DNA from 4 places in the Mesorhizobium sp. M6A.T.Ce.TU.016.01.1.1 genome. Region 1 is predicted to be linked to each of the others. Evidence: predicted binding sites of a transcription regulator. Region 1 holds the regulator's gene; each other region holds the start of a gene.
What was found. Region 1 encodes LexA, which represses DNA repair genes until DNA is damaged. Its sites were predicted from a motif close to TGTTCNNNNTGTGTTCNG; they were not measured.

Region 1 (4,807 bases):
CAACGCACCTGCTTTTGACCGGCAAGGCGCCGGCCCATGCATCGGCCCGAAAATCGGAATCGGTTTTCGGAGAGCACGATGCATAGATTCAAAGTGTTAGAGCGTACTATGTGCGTCCAAACGGACGCACGTCGCTCTAAGGCCGTCTGACGATGACGGCTGCCCTCACCCATCTTGGCGCGAAAGGCGAAGCCAATATGGTCGATGTCGGCGACAAGGCGGAAACGACCCGCACGGCGATCGCCGAAGGTCTTGTCTCGATGCGGCCAGAAACGCTGAAGATGATCCTCGACGGCGATGCCAAGAAAGGCGACGTGCTGGGCACGGCGCGCATCGCCGGCATCATGGCGGCCAAGAGGACGCATGAGCTGATCCCGCTCTGTCACCCGCTGCTGTTGACCAAGATATCCGTCGACATCGAACCGGACGCGACGCTGCCCGGCCTGAAGGTCACGGCGCTGGCCCGCGTCACCGGCAAGACCGGCGTCGAGATGGAGGCGCTGACCGCCGTCTCGGTCGCTTGCCTGACCATCTACGATATGGCTAAGGCGGTCGACCGCGCCATGGTGATCTCCGGCATCAGGCTGGTGGAAAAGACCGGCGGCAAATCCGGCGACTACAAAGTAGACGCCCAAGAGGCAGGCCAATAATGGCGCTGCTTCCGGTTGCCGACGCGCTCGAGCGCCTGCTTGAAGATGCTGCGCCCTTGCAAGCTGAAAGCGTCACCCTGATGGACGCCGCCGACCGGATACTGGCGGAGCCGCTCGCGGCGCTCCGCACCCAGCCGCCCTTCAACGCGTCCGCCATGGACGGCTATGCAGTGCGGGCCGAGGATGTCGCCTCCGTGCCGGCAACACTTGCGGTGATCGGCATGGCGCCGGCCGGACGCGGCTTTGCCGGAACAGTCGGCCCGGCGCAGGCCGTGCGCATCTTCACCGGCGCGCCGCTTCCCGCAGGCGCTGACACCATCGTCATCCAGGAGAATGTCCGCGACCTCGGCGGCGGCAGCATCGAAGTGACCGCGTCGACAGTTGAAGGCCGCAACATCCGCCGCCTCGGGCTCGATTTCTCGAAGGGCGACGTTCTGCTGGAGAAAGGCCGCCTGCTTGATCCGGCGGCGTTGTCGCTGGCGGCGTCGGCCAACCATCCGCAGGTCAGCGTGGTGAAACGGCCGCTGGTCGCCATCATCGCCACCGGCGACGAATTGCTGCCGCCAGGCAGCGACCTTGGCCCGGACCAGATCATCTCGTCCAACGCCTATGGCGTCGCTGCCGCGGCCCGCTCGGCCGGCGCCAGCGCGCTCGACCTCGGCATCGCCCCCGACCGCAAAGAGGCGATTGCCGCGCTGGTGAAAAAGGCGGTTAACGCAGGGGCTGACGTCATCGTCACGCTGGGCGGCGCCTCGGTCGGCGACCACGACCTCGTCCACGACGTGTTGACCGGCGAAGGCATGACGCTCGATTTCTGGAAGATCGCCATGCGGCCCGGCAAGCCGCTGATGTTCGGCCGGCTGGGCGACATCCGCTGCATCGGCCTGCCCGGCAATCCGGTGGCGAGCCTGGTCTGCACGCAGCTCTTCCTGAAGCCGCTGCTTGCGCGGCTTGGCGGACGCGCCTACCGGCAGGACATGCGTCAGGCGCGGCTCGGTGCCGCCATGGCGGCCAACGATATCAGGCAGGACTATGTACGCGCCGTGGTGAAGGAAGACGCGGGCACGCTCAAGGCGACGCCGTTCGGCATCCAGGATTCCTCGATGCTCAGAATGCTGGCCGACGCCAACGGGCTGATCGTGCGCGAGCCATTCGCTCCCCCCGCCGCGACAGGTGCCGCCTGCAGCGTGCTGATGCTACGCTGAACAAAACGTCAACGCATTCATTAAACTTTAAACAGTTGCGGAACACAACTGGAACAGATAGTGTTTGTTCTGGGTTTGTTTTTCTGATTCTGTCGGGGGTCGCGATGCTGACACGCAAACAACATGAGCTGCTGATGTTCATCCACGAGCGGCTGAAGGAAAGCGGCATTCCGCCCTCGTTTGACGAGATGAAGGAAGCGCTCGATCTCGCGTCCAAATCGGGAATCCATCGGTTGATCACGGCGCTGGAGGAACGCGGCTTCATTCGCCGGCTGCCCAACCGCGCCCGCGCGCTGGAAGTGCTGCGCCTGCCCGATTCGATCGCGCCCGGCCTCAATGCGGCGCGCAAATTTTCGCCGAGCGTCATTCAGGGCAGCCTTGGGCAGGGCAGCCTCGGCCGACAGATCAAGCCGGCGCCGTCTCGCATGCCTGCGGCCGGCAATGACGACGACGTCATTGCCACTGTCTCCATCCCGGTGATGGGCCGCATCGCTGCCGGTGTGCCGATCGATGCCATCCAGCACCAGACGCATTCGATCTCGGTGCCACCGGACATGATCACAGGCGGCGCGCACTACGCGCTGGAGGTCAAGGGTGATTCGATGATCGAGGCCGGCATCTTCGACGGCGACACGGTCATCATTCGCAACGCCGACACCGCCCAGCCTGGCGAGATCATTGTCGCCCTGGTCGACGAGGAGGAAGCGACGCTGAAGCGGTTCCGCCGCAAGGGCGCCTCGATCGCCCTGGAAGCCGCCAACCCGGCCTATGAGACGCGCATCTTCGGGCCGGACCGGGTCAAGGTGCAAGGCAAGCTCGTCGGATTGATCCGACGTTACTGAACGGCAGCTTTCTTGGGTTTCTCAGGCTTACGGTATGGCGGCAGGCCCCTCGCCTCGCGCGAAAATCTCCGCTGCTCATGCCAAGGCCTATATGGCTGTTTGACGGCAAAACGGATTTCTGCGCGCGTCGTCGCCGATAGCGGATCGAAAAAGACGGCGGCACTGCCCATGCGAGCGAGCTGCCGTTTGGTCACGACGAGGACCAGCGGGTTGCGGCAGGGATTATAATAGGCCGTGGCATCGTCGATGACGATCAAGTCCGCAAAGGCACAGGCTGGCCGCGCGATTTTGCGGTCGTCGGCGAGCGCGATGATCGCGCCGGACGGATGCCGGGCGAGGCACAGGCCGGCAGTGCAATAGAAAGGCGCTCCCGGCGGCAGGTCGGCCGGGTCGGCGATGTCGAACCGCACGTCTCCTTTTTCGAACGTCTCCGGCTCGACAATGGTCGCTGAAGTCAGCGCATGTTTCCAGTTGTCGGTGGTGAATTCGTTCGAGCGCACCCGGTTGACGGCAAGTTCGCCGCCGCCGATCGGCAGCGCCACCAGATGCGCATCCTCCGAGATCAGCACGTCGGGGGTTCGCGTCTCGGAAATCGTCAGCAGGCCGGCAAGCGCAAAGGGAAGTGCCGCAAGCCGCAACCATGTCGTCGCCATCGTGGCGATGACCAGGGCGACCGTCACCAGCAGAACCGACTGCAACGAAATCAGCCCGACTGCATCGACCGGCGAACGTTCGGAGATCCATCCCGATATTGCAATCATGGCCGTCAGCCCCTTGCCCATCATGTCGAGGAAAGGTCCGTCGAAGCCGAAAGGCATTGCCAAGGCGCTGACGACCGCCAGGAACATGACGACCGTGACGATCGGCATGACGGCCAGATTGGCAAACAGACTGAGCGGCGAGACGCGCTGGAAGTGCCAGATGGCGAAGAGCGCGGTGGCGCTCCCGGCAATGATGGAGGTCATGGCGATGGTGCCTGTTCCAGCGACGAGCTTCCGCGTGACGAAAGCGGCCGGTGACCGTCGTTGTGGCGGCGCCGTGGCCTTGTCGGCACGATAGTCGGACCAGCCGGCATAGGCGCCCACGAGAGCCGCGGTCGCGGCGAAGGACATCTGGAAGCTTGGGCCGACCACCTCGTGCGGCGACACGACGATGACGGCGATGGCTGAAATCGTAAGATTGCGCATGGTGAGCGCAGCCCGGTCGAACAGCACGGCGACAAGCATTACCGCCAGCATGATGAAGCTGCGCTCAGCCGCGACCACGATGCCGGAAAAAATGAGATAGGCAGCGATGGAAAGGAGTGCGGCTGCAGCCGCATATTTTTTGACCGGCCGGCGCGACGAAAAATCGGGAAACAGCGCAAAGGCGCCGCGCAGCAATCCCATGATGGTGCCGGCGACAAGCGCCATGTGCAGGCCGGAAATGGAGATGATGTGGTAGATGCCGGTGCGCCGCATCGATTCGTTGATCTCTTCGGGGATGCCGGTACGCACGCCGACGATCAGCGCAGCGGCAATCTCCCCCTCGGCGCCACCGATGCTGTCCCTGATATGGTCGGCGATGGTTTCACGCGCCTTTTCGATCGACGAAGAAAGGCGCGCTGCTAACGGTGCATCTTCGGAAGCGACGATCTTCGGATTGCCGAGGAAAAAGCCACTGGCGCCGATACCGGCGAAATAGCTGTCAAAGGAGAAGTCATAGCTGTCGGGCCGAACCGGGCCAGTCGGAGGCAAAAGCCTTGCATAGCCGGTTGCCACCGAGCCTGCGGTCATCTCAGCGGGAATTTTGCGTGCCGAAACCCTGACACGTTCCGGTGCATAACGCAGTGTCGGCCGGGCGGTCGATATCACGTCGAGGGTCAGCCTGATCCGGCCGTTCGCCATCTGGTCGAGCCTGACGACGCGGCCGGTGAGTTGGGTCTGGATTACCGAACCGAGCATCTGCGTTCCCGCGCGCCAGGTTTCAACCTTGGCGGCGAGCACACCGAGCGCGCACAGCAACGCTGCCATGAAACACAAATGTGTTTTGCGCCATGACCGCGTGACCGCTGCGCACAATGCCGTGAGGACCACCACGGCAATGGGCTGCGGAAAGTCCGGTTCCACGG
Region 2 (4,807 bases), on a different contig from region 1:
GGCACGTTGCGGATGTAGACGTCATCCACGACAAGAGCGTGGCGCGCCGGACCGCCGTCCGGATTCCAACCGCGCAGCACATATTCGATGGCGGGATCCGGATGGTCCGAATAATGGGTGCGGTGGGCCTTGTTCATGGTCACCACGCGCGGCAGCGGGTCAGCGCCGTAAACGCCGGAAAAGTCCGTGGCGATCCTGACGCCGGTGGGCGTCTCGATGATGTAGGTCGAATGGCCGGCATAGGTGATCGTAACGTCGCCGTCGACGAAGGCCTCGGCCAGCATAGGCGCCTGTGCCTTTGGCGCTGTGAAGCTGGCATAGGTGGCCGACGGCAGCGCTTGCGCGATCGCAACGCATCTCGACGGCGGCGGCTCTTCCTGGGCCGAAGCGGCGAGCGGCCAGAAAGCCAGTATCAGCAGAACGGCGGCAGATAGGCGGAGCATAGCTGCCTCCCGTGGCAGAACTGGCGCCACGCCACGATAGCGCTAACGATTACGATGGCTATCGCCGGGAAAGTCACGTTTTCGCGAGCGCCGGAGGGCTGAACGTCTGAACCGATTGTCGCGACTTGCGCGACAATCGCGTGAAATGGGACGCGCCATGGCCCGGCCGCCCGGATATCACCAGCGATCAGGGCGTCGGGCGGAAGACGCCGTTCTCGTCGCGCTTGAGCGGCGCGGTTTGCCGGGAAAGCGGCGCACCAGGCGCTTCGGTGACCGAAACACCCTCCGTCCAATCGGCGGGTGCAATGGCGATGTAACGCGCATATCCGCCTGACCCGCCGAGCGGCTTGGCAAAGCCGATTGTAACCAACGCCCCGGCCTCCGGCACCTTGTCGAGGTTTGCAACGCCTTCTGCCTGGGTGAAATCGTTGTGAAGCAGCCAATGTTCGCCTTCGAGATTGGGCGTGGTGTCGGTGTCGAGCGGCTCATGGCCATGAAACAGAATCTTCCGCTCCAGATGCAGGAACTTCAGCGCGTCCAAACTGACGCCTGGAAACGGCTTCTGGTTGAAGCGGGCGGCATCGGACCATTTCTTGTACCAATCCGAACGCACGAAGACGACCGAACCTTCCGGTATGCGGCCGTGCTCCTTTTCCCACTCTTCGATGTCGGCGACCTGAAGGTGATAGCCTTCGTCAGTCTGCACCTTGCCGCTGATGTCGATCACGACGAGCGGCCGCACGGCATAAGTGGCCGGCAGGTCGCTGATCGTTGCACCGAGTGGGTTCCAGTGGGAGGGCGGATCGAGCTGCGTGCCATATTGGTCCGTCGTCAGCTCGTAGGCGGTCGCGACGAACCCATGCTTCTCGTAAGTGAACTCTTCGCCAGCCTTGACGTAGCCCTCGATGTCCCGACCTGCGACAGTCGGTTTGAACTTGGCATTGGCGAAGCCCGGCCATACCGGCTGCACCGGCTCGAAGGCATGGGTCAGATCGATGTACTTGGCCGATTTGAGCGTATTCTCATAAACCGACCAAAGGGACGCATCCTGCGCCAAAACGATCGCCGGCACTGACCAAGCGGCTGCCAGCAAGGCGACACGAACGAATTTAGATACATTCATCTGCAGTCTCCCCGAAAATGTTGCCGGAGTATCGCGAGTTTCCCGCACGGCGACAAGCGTATGCATTCCTCCCAGGAGGGTCGCTGCAATAGGGCCTCCACCAAGCCGCTTTCCGCCCACAGCCTGCGCGCCGCCTAACCCAGCAAGCTATGGCAGAGGAAGGCCCCTCACTTCGCCGGCGCCACCCAGATCTCGGCGTCGAGCCTCTTGGTCGCAAGACCGCGTGCGATGGCTTCGGCGCTGCGGGCGTTTTTCGACAAGGCCGCGGCCTGACGCTTGCTGATCACCAGCCCTTCGGCCAGTGCCCGGTTTCCCGAAAAGACCCGCGACAGGAACGGCACGCGGCTGCCGCGCGCCCTCGAGAACCGCGCCGGCATGGTTTGCCTGGCCGTGTGGGCCGCGACCTCGTCGATCCAGCCTTCCGCCAGCCGCGCGCCTGGCTCCAGCAGCAGCAGCCAGTCGCCCTTTGCCTGCCTGATACCGGCAGCAACGCCGCCGCTCGCCACAAAAAGGCAGCCGGCATGTTCAGCAACGCGGTGCGTCTGGTCGGTCGAGCCGCCGTCGCAGACGACGACATCGCGCACCACGCCCTCGACCGCGCCGCCGATCAGCGAGGCGAGCGTGCGGGCAAGTCTCTCTTCGTCATTCAGGGTCTGGATGAGAACGCTGAGCATCGTTAGCCGAATAGCGGAAAGCCGAACGCGACGCCAGTTTTTGCGTCGCGTCATAAAAAAGTTCTTGATTTGTTCTCATCGGCAAAATAGGATTATTTTCATGAACAGAGCGAATCGACAGCCAGCCGACAGTCCCTGGGAGAGGGCGAAAATGGAACAGATCGTGCGTGCCGACATTGCCGCCTTCGGCGCTGGTAGAGCCGAGATGGCCAACGCGATAATCGAGCACAGCGGCGTGCGCGTCCGCCCCGACCGCAATCGCGGTCGGTCCGCCGGCATCAACCCGTCCGGCCGGTTCGAGCCGGTTAGCCGGCATGTGTTCGACGATGGCTGGAATTCGCTGGAGGAACTGCCGCCCTTCAAGACCGAGGTGCAGGTCGAGAAGCCGCGCACCATCATCACCCGTAACGAATCGCCCGACATTTCCTTCGACCGCTCGATCAACCCCTATCGCGGCTGCGAGCATGGCTGCGTCTATTGTTTTGCCCGGCCGACGCACAGCTTCATGGGCCTGTCGCCGGGGTTGGATTTCGAATCGAAGCTGTTCGCCAAGCCGGATGCGGCGCGGCTGCTCGACAAGGAACTGTCTAAGGACGGCTATCAGCCGCGCACCATTGCCATCGGCACCAACACCGATCCCTACCAGCCGATCGAGAAGCAGTACCGGATCATGCGCGAGATCCTCGAAGTGCTGGAGGCGCGCGGCCACCCGGTCGGCATCGTCACCAAATCCGCGCTGGTGACGCGCGACATCGACATTCTGTCGCGCATGGCCGAACGCGGGCTGGCCAAGGTGGCGCTGTCGGTGACGACATTGGACCGGATGTTGGCCAGAACGATGGAGCCACGCGCTTCGACGCCGACCAAGCGGCTTGAGGCGATCAGGCAGCTTTCGGATGCCGGCATTCCGACCTCGGTCATGGTCGCTCCGATCATCCCCGGCCTGACCGATCAGGAGATGGAACGCATCCTCGATTCGGCACGTGCAGCAGGAGCGCGCGAGGCCGGTTATGTCGTGCTGCGCCTGCCGCTGGAGGTCGCGCCGATTTTCAAGGATTGGCTGCTGCGCCATTATCCGGACCGCTACCGTCACGTCATGTCGCTGATCCGTTCGATGCGCGACGGCAAGGATTACGATTCGGATTGGGGCAAGCGCATGAAAGGCGCCGGTCCCTATGCCTGGCAGATCGGCCGGCGCTTCGAGATATCAGCCAAACGGCTTGGCCTCAACGCCGAGCGGCGGTCGCTCAGGACCGATCAGTTCGTCGCGGCCAAGGCAACCGAGCAACTGATGTTGCTGTGAAGACATCATGTGCCGCCGGCGCCGGCGGCACATAAAGGGATCCCGTCCGGCCTGTCTTGTCCCCGGCAGACGGTGCCCTCCGGGTCCGGTGCCCCGCCCGACCCGGAGGGGCTTGCGGAGAATCGGAGCCAATGCGAACCTCGCCGCAACATGGCTCGCGCGCGCTCTGATTCTCCGCTTCTCTTCGAAATCGTCGAGAGACCCGATTTCTCCTTCGAGACGAAGGCGATGGCCGAAGGCCTGTGGCCGGTGGCGGGAATGGACGAGGCTGGCCGCGGCCCGCTCGCCGGGCCGGTCGTCGCGGCAGCGGTGGTGCTCGATCCCGCCAACATTCCCGACGGTCTCGACGATTCCAAGCGCCTCAGCCATCTACAGCGCGAAGCGCTGTTCCTGAAAATTCTCGGCTCCGCTCTTGGCGTGTCGATGGCCTCGGTCAGCGCGGAAGGCATCGATTGCAGCAATATTCTCAAGGCCAGCCTCGAGGCGATGCGCCGCGCTTTGGTCGGGCTGTCAGTGCAACCAAAGCTGGCCCTCGCCGACGGCCGCGACGTGCCGCCCGGCCTGCCCTGCGCGGGAAGAGCGCTGATCAAGGGCGATCAGCGCTCGCAGTCGATCGCCGCCGCCTCGATCGTCGCCAAGGTGATGCGCGACCGCATGATGTGCGGCTGCGGCAGTCATCACGCGCAATACGGTTTCGAGGTCCATATGGGCTATGCCACCGTCCGCCACCGGACGGCGATCGAGGTGCATGGACCGGTGGCGCGGCTGCACCGCGCGTCCTTCGCACCGTTCCGGCTTGGCGGCACCGAAGTGCTCGACGAAGAGGGCCTTGCCGGCCTGGATTGAAGCAGCGCCAAATCTCCCCCCTTGAGGGGGAGATGTCGCCGAAGGCGACAGAGGGGGTCGCTTCAGCTGGCGCGACGCCATCTGGGGCGAAGAGAAGGCTGGCGCTTCACGCGCGGCTACCCCCTCTGGCCTGCCGGCCATCTCCCCCTCAAGGAGGGAGATTACGCGCTCGCCCGCCCGCACAAAAAAAGCCGCCAGGTTTCCCAGGCGGCTTTCGATGAATTTCTCGATGAAATCGCTTAATTCAGCTTGGACTTAACATCCTGAAGCGAGGCCTTGAACAGGTCGGCGCCGGCCTTGGCGTCGATCTTGCCGGCGAGCAGCGTGCGTGCGGCTTCGACGGCGATATCGACGGCACTGGCGCGCACCTCACCGATCGCCTCGCGCTCGGCCTGACCGATCTTCAATTCGGCAAGCG
Region 3 (4,807 bases), on a different contig from region 1:
TCACCATGAAGGACTGACCGTCATAGGCGCCCTCGGGCCGCTGACCGAGGCCCGGCTTCCAGTTGGTTGCCGGCCGAATCAGATCGGCCAGCCGTTCAAGGATGTCGACGCGCACCGCGCGACGGCCGAGATTGCGGTAGCCGGCCAGCTTGTAGAAGGTCTTGTCGAAGGTGGGATCGATGACCACCGAGGTGCGGCCGGAGGCCAGCGCGTGAACCACGTCGCCAAAGCCGGGCTTGTCCTTGCCGTCGTTCCTCAGGGCCCATAACAGCGTCACCAGTCCGGCCGGGGCCGGCTTGATCAGCGCAGGCACGAAGACGTGGTAGGCGCCGAAGCGCACGCCGAGCCGGCGAAGGGCGGCGCGGCCTTCCTGGTCGAGCGACTTCATCTCCTCGGCGATGTCGCGGCGGTTGATGAGGCCGAAATGCTCGACGAGCTGGAAGGCGATGCCGCGGCCGATGCCGGTGATCTGCTCGGCGTTCTTGAGGTCGACCAGCGGCTTCAGCAAGGACTCGATCTGAAAATTGACGAAGCGCTCGGCGCGCGCCGCGACCTTGTCGCGGGCTGGACCGGTGAGCTGCTCGTCGGCCAGCAGCACAAGGCGCGGCTTCAGCGGCTCGTCGCCTGCGACCAGCGTGCCGATCGGCGCGCCGATCCAGCGCAGCGTGCCGTCGGAGCCGAGCGCGATGTCGCCGTTGGCCGAGGCGCCGAAGCGCTCGGCCCGCGCCTCGAATTCGGCTGCAAGCGCCTTTTGGGCTGCCGTGCGCACCGCCTTGGCGTCCTCGCCGCCGGCGCTCTGGTCGGCGGTGAAGCGGAACCCCTGCAGCTCGCCGACATGGTGGCCTTCGACGAGGACGGTTCCGGTTGGGCTAATTTCGGCTTCAGGCATGGTATTTTCTCTAAGGCGCCGCATGAGGACGGAAGTCCTGCGGTCTACGAAGCGTTTCGTCAACCGCTCATGCAGCGCATCCGACAATCTGTCTTCGATTTCGCGCGTCTTTTCCTGCCAGTGTGCCTGATCGGCCAGCCAGCCGGGCCGGTTGGAGACGAAAGTCCAGGTGCGGATCTGGGCAATCCGGTGCGACAGCGTGTCGATGTCGCCCTCGGTGGTGTCGGCACGGCGGACCTGCTCTGCCATGTAATTCTCGTCGACATGGCCATGCCTGGCAAGGTCCGTGTAGATCGAGGCGATCAGGTCGGCATGCTGGGCCGGCGCGATCTTCCTGTAGTCGGGGAGGGCACAGGCCTCCCACAGCAGCGCCACGCGCCTGGCGTCGGTGGCAAGCGCCCGGATGTCCTCGTCGCGGGACAAATGCTCGAGCGCCTGTGCATCCACTGCCGGCAGCGCACGGGTCAGGCCTTCGACCGGTGCGTTGGTCTCGATGGAGCGCTTCAGCGCATCGAGGCTGGCGAAATCGAAATGCGCGGTGCGCCATTGCAGCACCTTCACCGGGTCGAACTCATGCCCTTCGATCTTCTTGACCAGATCTTCGTCGAGCGGATCGACCTGGCCGGTGACGCCGAAGGTGCCGTCGCGCAAGTGCCGGCCAGCGCGGCCGGCGATCTGGCCGAGCTCGGCCGCCGTCAGGTTGCGATACTGGTAGCCATCGAATTTACGGTTCTGGGCGAAGGCGACATGATCGAGATCGAGGTTTAGGCCCATGCCGATCGCATCGGTGGCGATCAGGTAATCGACATCACCTGACTGGAACAGCGCCACCTGCGCGTTGCGAGTGCGCGGCGATAGCGCGCCGAGCACGACGGCCGCACCGCCCTGCTGGCGGCGGATCAGTTCGGCGATGGCGTAGACCTCGTCGGCGGAAAAGGCGACGATCGCCGTGCGCCGCGGCAGGCGGGTCAGCTTCTTCGAGCCGGCATAGGCGAGATGCGACAGCCGTGGCCGAGTCACCACCGACACGCCCTTCAGCAGACGCTGGAGGATGCCGTGCATGGTGGCCGCGCCCAGCAGCAGCGTCTCCTGACGGCCGCGCAGATGCAGGATGCGGTCGGTGAAGATGTGGCCGCGCTCGAGATCGCCGGCCAGCTGGACCTCATCGATGGCGACGAAGGCGGCGTCGGTCTGGCGCGGCATAGCTTCCACCGTGCAGACCGAATATCTGGCGCCGTCGGGCTGGATCTTCTCCTCGCCGGTGATGAGCGCCACCTTGTGAGCGCCGACCTTCTCGCAGACGCGTGTATAAACCTCGCGAGCGAGCAGCCTGAGCGGCAGGCCGATAATGCCGCTTTCATGCGCCACCATGCGCTCGATGGCGAGATGGGTCTTACCGGTATTGGTCGGCCCGAGCACGGCAGTCACGTCGCGGCCCGACAGGATCAGCGGCTCAGTGTGTTTCGACTGGATGTTCATCGACCTGGAAATAAGGCTCTCTGCCTCGCGTTGTCGGGAGCGCGCCCCATGGTGGCGCGTGTGACAAGCGACACATAGGGATTTCGGGCGCGAAGCGAAAGCGGAATGTTCCAACGGCAGCTCGAAGGCTCCCGTCTGGTGTTGTCAACCGGTCCTGATTTAACAGTTGGAACGAGTCTGGAACGAATCAGCTACGAATCGCTGACTCTTGCTGATTCAGGTTTTGTTCACGGCTATATCTGGGTTTTTTGCCGGCGAGTCTCACCACATGCTGAATCGCTGAACTGGCCCGATTCATGCAGGGCGGACGTCGTCGTTAACATTTGCCGGTGAACGATCGGCGCAGGCCGGCAGGCGTCACCCAACATTATGAAATTATTGATCTTTCCTAACGCGCCTTAACGGTTCGAGGGGTGTTTTCAGCCTTTGTCGTTAACCTTCCGGTCAAAGCCGGAACGAAACGGCGACGAATCAGCGCTGGCGGAAGTTTCCCCGTTTGTTCACCCCAACATGTTGTGTTGTGAACAGGTTTTCCACCGAGAATCCACAGGCGGGAACAGGGGTTTGCACAGGCTGCGCGACCGCCGTTAACCTTTGCGTGCCGCTTCGGCACAAATCGGCCTCCCGCAATCGGTCGGCAGCAGTCGTTGCAGGACCAGACTCGGCCACCCGCTGAACGGCAGGTTCAAGATACGTCCTCTCCCACGACATAGCGCTGCAAAGTAGGGCCGATGTTCTGGATGATCTCGTCGTGGGACAGGGCGACGACGGGCGGAAGCCGCAGCAGGTATCGGCACATCGCCAAACCCAGCAACTGGCTCGAAACGAGCCCCGCCCGTCGGCCGGCGTCGGCGGGGTCGGCGACCGCCGCGACCACCGGCCTCACCTGGTTGCCAAATACGTCGCGCAACTTTTCGGCAGCGAATTCGTTCGACGTCGCCGAACGCAGCAGAATGGCCATGCCAGGACCGCTGGCCGGGCTCTCCCAGATTTCGAGAAAACGCCTGATCAACGTTTCGCCGACGGCGTTTCGGTCGAGCACCCGCAGTGCCGGCAATTGCAAGTCGATTACCGCCGCCCTGGCGAACAGCTCGTCCTTGCTGCGGAAATAGCGGATCACCATGGCCGGATCGATCGAGGCATGCGCGGCGACGTCGCGGATGGAGGCGCCGTCGTAGCCGTGCTCGGCGAACAGAAGCCTCGCGGCCTTAAGGATTTGGGCGCGCGTGCGGTCCGACTTGCTGGGTTTCTTCGGCTGATTCTCGGTCATGAAAATTCATATGCCAACGACCGTTGACAAATGCAATAGGTCCAACTAGAAAGTCAACGATCGTTGACAAATGGAGAGAGAAATGTTGCCCGATACAACAGATACAACAGAAGTCCTGATCATTGGCGCCGGCCCGACCGGCATGGCGCTGTCCATCGTGCTGCACCAGGCCGGTGTCGATCATGTTCTGATCGACAGACTGGCGCAGGGGCTTCAGACCTCGCGGGCTGGCGTCATCCACGCCCAGACGCTGGAATCGCTGGAGCCTCTCGGCGTCACGCAGCGGCTGAGCGAACTTGCGCTGAAGCTGCAGAATTTCGCTATTCGCGACCGCAATCGGGCGCTGCTCAAGCTCGATTTCGGCAAGCTTCCGTCGAGGCATCCCTATTTGATGATGCTGCCTCAGAACCTGACCGAGCAGGTGTTCGCCGAACGGATTGCCGCCCTTGGCGGCGTGGTTCACCGCATGGTCGAGGCCAAGGCGGTCGTTCAGGGCGTTGACGGCGCGCGCGTGACGGTGGTCGAGAACGGCCTCGAGAAACTGATATCGGCGCGCTATGTCGTTGGTGCCGACGGCATGCACAGCCTGGTGCGTAAGTCGACCGGCATCGAGTTCGACGGCGCGGCCTATGACGCTTCGTTCGTACTCGCCGATGTTCGTCTCGACTGGCCGGTTGGGCCGACCGAAGTGTCGCTGTTCTTTGCACCAGCCGGGCTGGTGGTGGTGGCACCGCTTCCGGACGGATCATACCGGGTCGTCGCAACCATGGATGATGCGCCGGAAAAGCCCGAGGTCGCCGACATCCAGGCGCTGCTCGACAGCCGTGGACCGACCAAAAACAGAACCCGGGTGCTCGAGCTGTCGTGGAGTTCGCGTTTTCGCGTGCATCACCGCCTGGTCCGCTCGTACCGCAAGGACCGGTTGTTCCTCATGGGTGATGCCGCGCACGTGCACAGCCCGGCGGGAGGGCAAGGCATGAACACCGGCATCATCGACGCGGTCGTGCTTGGTCAGTTGCTTGGCGACGTGGTGAACGGCGTGCGCCCGGAAGCGGAGCTCGACCTCTACGAAGCGCTGCGGCGTCCTGCGGCCCAAGAGGTGCTTGAATTGGCGGGCACGATGACCGAGATGGCACTTACCCGCAGTCCGGTGAAGCGGTTCGTCCGCA
Region 4 (4,807 bases), on a different contig from region 1:
CTTCAACCGCTACGCGATCAAGGCCGTCTTCCGCGTCATCCCGCTCAAGGAGCTGCTGGGGTATTAGGGCGGCGGGGCGCGCTCCCTTCTCCCCCTGTGGGAGAAGGTGGATCGGCGCGCCACTCAAGCCCGCCTGGATCTCTCCAGCGGAACCTCGCGATCGCTGAGCATCCGCGCCTCGGCGCGGCGCTGCTGCTGCTCGTCGATGAATGCCGCCTGGATCGAGACCGCCGCACCCGGCAGGCCATCGGCGCGGCAGGCCGAGCAAATGAGGCGCCCCGAAAGGGACGCCAGCGGCGTCTGCCCGGTTATCCCGAAGCGCTTCAGCTCAGCCGGCTTCCACCATCTGCTGCGGCCGCAATCGATACACTCGACCGCAATCGAGACGACCTCGGCGATCGTCGCTTCCTTGCCCGGCAATGCCATCGCCCCTAGTGCCTCCGTTCCTGTTTTGTTCACAACAGTATGGGTTTTTCCCGAAGAGTCGAGTCGGTTCCGCTCGAACCCACGCAAAAGTTTAACTTGTGCCAATTTTTGAGTTATGCTTATATCGCTCGTGCCGACGGATAATAGCGCCGCGGACGACACGGATGGGCAGCAGGTCCGGGCATCCGTCGCGGCCGCCGCCAGCTGAGGAAACCAGGATGGACGCCCTCTCCGCTCAATTCGCCCGCGATTGCGGCTATACCGGCGACAGCCCGGCCATGCTGGCGGCTTTCGCGGCCATCCGCCTCGACGGCATAGGCAAGGCTCGCCTGGGCCATGACCAGCGCAAGGCGATGGTCGACCGGCTGAAGCACGGCGAGGCCTTGTTCCTGGCAGCGATGCGCCCGGCGCAGTCGGCCGAGGAGGCGCTCGAGGACGCCGCCCGCTTCATCGCTTGTTATCGCAACATGCCGCGCTGGCGCCAGGAAAGACGCAGCGCCGATCTCGCCCGCGCCAGGCAGCAGCGGCTTCTGGCGCGCTTCTTCCGCCGCTACGGCCATCGCCTCTGGGCACGGCAGGCAGCGTAAGCGGAGGTTGCCGAGCCATCGGCCGCGAGTGTCTGGCGCTGGCCGCCTGCACCGCGACGCGCCCATCGCGAATGGCTGGACGGCACTTGCCGTCGCCAAACCCGCGCCGTATGTCATCGTCTCGATGAGCGAGATTGAGTTCCGTCGCGCGCAAGCGCCCGATCTGCCGGCGATTGTCGCATTGCTAGCCGACGATGCGCTTGGCGCCGGCCGGGAAGACGCGTCGACGCCGCTCGCGCCGTCCTACCTCGATGCCTTCAGGGCAATCGGTGCCGATCCCAACCAGCTGCTGGCGGTGGCCGTCGAGGCCGGACAAGTCGTCGGAACGCTGCAGCTCAGCTTCATTCCGGGTATTTCCAGGAAAGGCGCCTGGCGCGGCCAGATCGAAGGCGTTCGCGTCGCCCGGCACCGGCGTTCCGGCGGCGTCGGCAAGCTGATGATCGAATGGGCGATCGAAGCGTGCCGCTCGCGCAACTGCAGCTTCGTTCAGCTCACCACGGACAAGAGCCGACGGGAAGCGCACGCTTTCTACGAGCGCCTCGGCTTCACCGCCAGCCATCTTGGCTACAAGATGGCGTTGTAGGGCGCGGCACCTGGCAGCGGGGCGATCGCCGATCCCCCTTGCGGGAGAGATGCCGGCAGGGGATGGGAAGGATCGCAGCTTCAGTCCCGCTTGGGTTCCTCGCCCCCACGAAAGTGGGGGAGAGGTGGCGCGGCGAAGCCGAGACGGAGAGGGAGACTGCGCCCTACGAAAGCCCCCTCTCCGGCCACTTCGCGGCCACCTCTCCCCCGCTTCGCGGGGGCGAGGAACCCAAGACTTGAGAGGTCGGCGGGGCAGCGAAAACCGAAGCGATTGCCCTCCACTCTCCTTGACAATCCGCCCTATTTGTTCTCTTTATGTTCCATACGAAACCACCTCAAGACAATGCGGCGTTCGAACCGCCGCGGGCGAACGGGCCGGATGGAAGCCAACATCCTCCACGCGGATCTCGACGCCTTCTATGCCTCGGTCGAACAGTTGCTTGACCCGGCCCTGCGCGGCAAGCCGATCGCCGTCGGCGGCGGCGTTGTGCTGGCCGCGTCGTATGAGGCCAAGGCCTTCGGCGTGCGTGGCGGCATGCCGGGGCGCCGCGCGCGCGAACTCTGCCCCGGGCTGATCTTCGTCGGCGGCCATTTCAAAGACTACCAGCGGCTGGGCGATGCGGCTATTCAAGTGCTCGGCGATTTCACGCCTGTGGTCGAGCGGATTTCCATCGACGAGGCCTTCGCCGACGTCACCGGCTGCACCCATTTGTTCGGCCCGCCGGCCGAGATCGCCACAACGATCCGCCGCCGCGTGCGGGCCGAGCTCGGGCTGCCGATCTCGGTCGGCGTGGCACGCACCAAGCACCTGGCCAAGATCGCCTCGCAAGTGGCCAAGCCCGACGGGCTGGTGGTGGTCGATCCGCGCCACGAGCTGGAGTTCCTGCACGATCTGCCGGTCGAGCTGATGTGGGGCGTCGGTCCGGTCACCAGGGAGCGGCTGGCCGGCATTGGCGTCAACACCATCGGCGAGCTGGCAAAGACGCCCGGCTGGTCGCTGGAGCGCCTGCTCGGCCCGGCGGCGGGCGAAAAGCTCAACGCGCTGGCCTGGAACCGCGATCCGCGCAAGCTCGAGACGCAGCGCCGGGCGCGATCGGCCGGCGCGCAGTCGGCGCTCGGCAGGAAACCGGCCGAGGAGGAAGTCTTCGTGCCGGCGCTATTGCATCTGGCCGACAGGGTCGCCACCAGGCTGCGGGCGAAATCGCGGCCCGGCCGTACGGTGACGGTCCGTGTCCGCTTCGCCGACCTGCGCTCGGTGACGCGCTCGATCACGCTCGACCAGCCGATTTCGGCAACCGCCATGCTGGCCGAGATCGCCGAGGCGCTGGTGCGCAAGGTGCTTGTCGACCATCCGCACGAAAAGACCATCTCGCTGCTGGCGATCGCCGTCTCGCATCTGGAACGGCAGCCAGGCCTGCAACTGGAACTGCCGCTCGACCTCGACGACGACCGCCTCCGCCCCGGCACCAGGAAGGGTGCTGCGCGCTGGACCGCCGACCGCGCCATCGACAAGATCCGCGACCGTTTCGGCTGGGAGGCGGTCGGTTATGCCTCGGTCGCGCTCGGACTGTCGCGGTCGGTTCCCGACGCGTTTCGCGAGCTGGCCGAAAAGGAATTGTGAGGCTGCTTGAAGAGGCTAGCCCAGCCGAGCCAACGGCGACACCGCAGGTCCGTTCAAAGCCGTGCCGTCGATAGCGAAATGCGAGCCATGGCAAGGGCAGTCCCAGCAGCGCTCGAGGGAGTTCCAGTGGACATGGCAGCCGACATGCGTGCATGCTGCCGAGCGCTTGTAGAGCGTGCCGTCGTCATCGCGAAACGCGGCGATTTTGCTGAGCCTTTCGCGAACGATGGCACCTTCTCCCGGTCGCAGCTTGTCGGCGGAATCGATTTCGCCAGGCGCGATATACTCGGCAAAACTCTTGATCGCAGTCGCATTCTCCGCCAGGTAATCGCCGATCGCGCCTGCCGTCTTGCGAGACGGCTCGTAAAGTTCGCGCCAGGGGCTTTCTCCCTTCAGAATCAGGTCGGAGATCAACAGGCCGGCGACGACGCCATGGGTGATGCCCTGGCCGGAATCCCCAGTCGCCACAAAGACACGTTGGTTGCCAGGATTGCGGCCGATGAACCCCGCATAATCGACGGTCTCCATCACCTGCCCGGACCACCGGTTCGTTTCCACGCCGATATCGGGCACCAGCCTTCTGGTCCAGGCTGCCAGGGCCGCGAAGCGGTCGCCGGCATCGTCAGCCTGCCCTGTTTTGTGGTCTTCACCTCCGACGATCAGGAAGTCGGTCCGGCCTTCGCCAGGCTGAAGCCGAACGTAGTGATAAGGGTCCTCAGTATCCCAATACAGCGCATCCGGTAGGATATCGCGCGCGATCTCGAACGACATCGCGTAGGTCCGATAGGGCGCCTGCTTGGTATGGAGGGCGACCCGGTCGTTGATCGGCGAGTTGGTGGCGACAACGGCCGATTTGGCAGACACGGTAAAGCCCGAAACCGTGGATACGTGCACGCCGCCGTCAGTCTCTTCGACGTTTTCCACAATGGTATCGGCATAAAGCGCGCCGCCGCGCGCGCGGATGCCTGTGGCCAGCCCGCAGAGATATTTGAGCGGGTGGAAGGTCGCCTGATTGGCGTATCGAAGGGCCCGCGTATCCGAAAAGCCCGCAAACGGCACGCCCCTGATCTTCTCGACGTCGACCCCGATTTTCAGAGTGGCATCCAGCTCGCGCTCGATATCGGATTCTCGGCCGCCGGAAGCCGGAAAGAGGAAGCCGTAGAGGCGTCGGAAATCGCACGCGATACTCTCCGTCTCTTGGATTGATTGGATGCGGTCGATAGCGGCCGATTGGCTTTGATAAAAAATCTGCGCCAAGTTCTCCCCGCGCAATTTGATCAGTTCCGAAAAATAGTCGTCGCAGACGGATGACAGGTGCGCAGTGGTGCGAGCCGTCATGCCACTGCCAATCCGGCCGCGATCGACGACAGCTACCTTTTGCCCGGCGACGGCCAGTTCGTACGCGACCGACAGTCCGGCAATTCCAGACCCGACGATGACGACATCGACCTGTTCGCTCTGCCCGAGCGGGGCCGCATCGGGCGCTACTTCGGTCGCCCCCCATAGGGATACAGTCCTTTCGTCGCTCACATTCATCGGCCGAACCTCCCATCCACGACATTCGGTAAACGGGCGCTAGGATTCAAAGTTC

Region 2: the regulator LexA is predicted to act here: its motif matches at 2,300-2,317, upstream of EOC94_RS08630 (PA0069 family radical SAM protein).
Region 3: the regulator LexA is predicted to act here: its motif matches at 2,536-2,553, upstream of EOC94_RS01675 (helicase-related protein).
Region 4: the regulator LexA is predicted to act here: its motif matches at 1,901-1,918, upstream of dinB (DNA polymerase IV).

Annotation. Positions count from the first base shown of each region.
Region 1 is NZ_RZTJ01000007.1:173,678-178,484, reverse strand. It holds gene trpC (indole-3-glycerol phosphate synthase TrpC) at 1-86, shown strand, start outside; gene moaC (cyclic pyranopterin monophosphate synthase MoaC) at 153-650, shown strand; gene glp (gephyrin-like molybdotransferase Glp) at 650-1,855, shown strand; gene lexA (transcriptional repressor LexA) at 1,960-2,697, shown strand; gene EOC94_RS16050 (ComEC/Rec2 family competence protein) at 2,691-4,807, opposite strand, start outside.
Region 2 is NZ_RZTJ01000003.1:518,048-522,854, reverse strand. It holds gene EOC94_RS08645 (MBL fold metallo-hydrolase) at 1-443, opposite strand, end outside; gene EOC94_RS08640 (cyclase family protein) at 631-1,566, opposite strand; gene EOC94_RS08635 (glycosyltransferase) at 1,734-2,240, opposite strand; gene EOC94_RS08630 (PA0069 family radical SAM protein) at 2,392-3,543, shown strand; gene EOC94_RS08625 (ribonuclease HII) at 3,694-4,389, shown strand; gene EOC94_RS08620 (F0F1 ATP synthase subunit B) at 4,629-4,807, opposite strand, start outside.
Region 3 is NZ_RZTJ01000001.1:327,152-331,958, forward strand. It holds gene EOC94_RS01675 (helicase-related protein) at 1-2,368, opposite strand, end outside; gene EOC94_RS01680 (TetR family transcriptional regulator) at 3,054-3,638, opposite strand; gene EOC94_RS01685 (NAD(P)/FAD-dependent oxidoreductase) at 3,721-4,807, shown strand, end outside.
Region 4 is NZ_RZTJ01000014.1:110,203-115,009, forward strand. It holds gene EOC94_RS23120 (helix-turn-helix transcriptional regulator) at 1-67, shown strand, start outside; gene EOC94_RS23125 (hypothetical protein) at 124-426, opposite strand; gene EOC94_RS23130 (hypothetical protein) at 645-1,013, shown strand; gene EOC94_RS23135 (GNAT family N-acetyltransferase) at 1,138-1,596, shown strand; gene dinB (DNA polymerase IV) at 1,975-3,216, shown strand; gene EOC94_RS23145 (FAD-dependent oxidoreductase) at 3,232-4,752, opposite strand.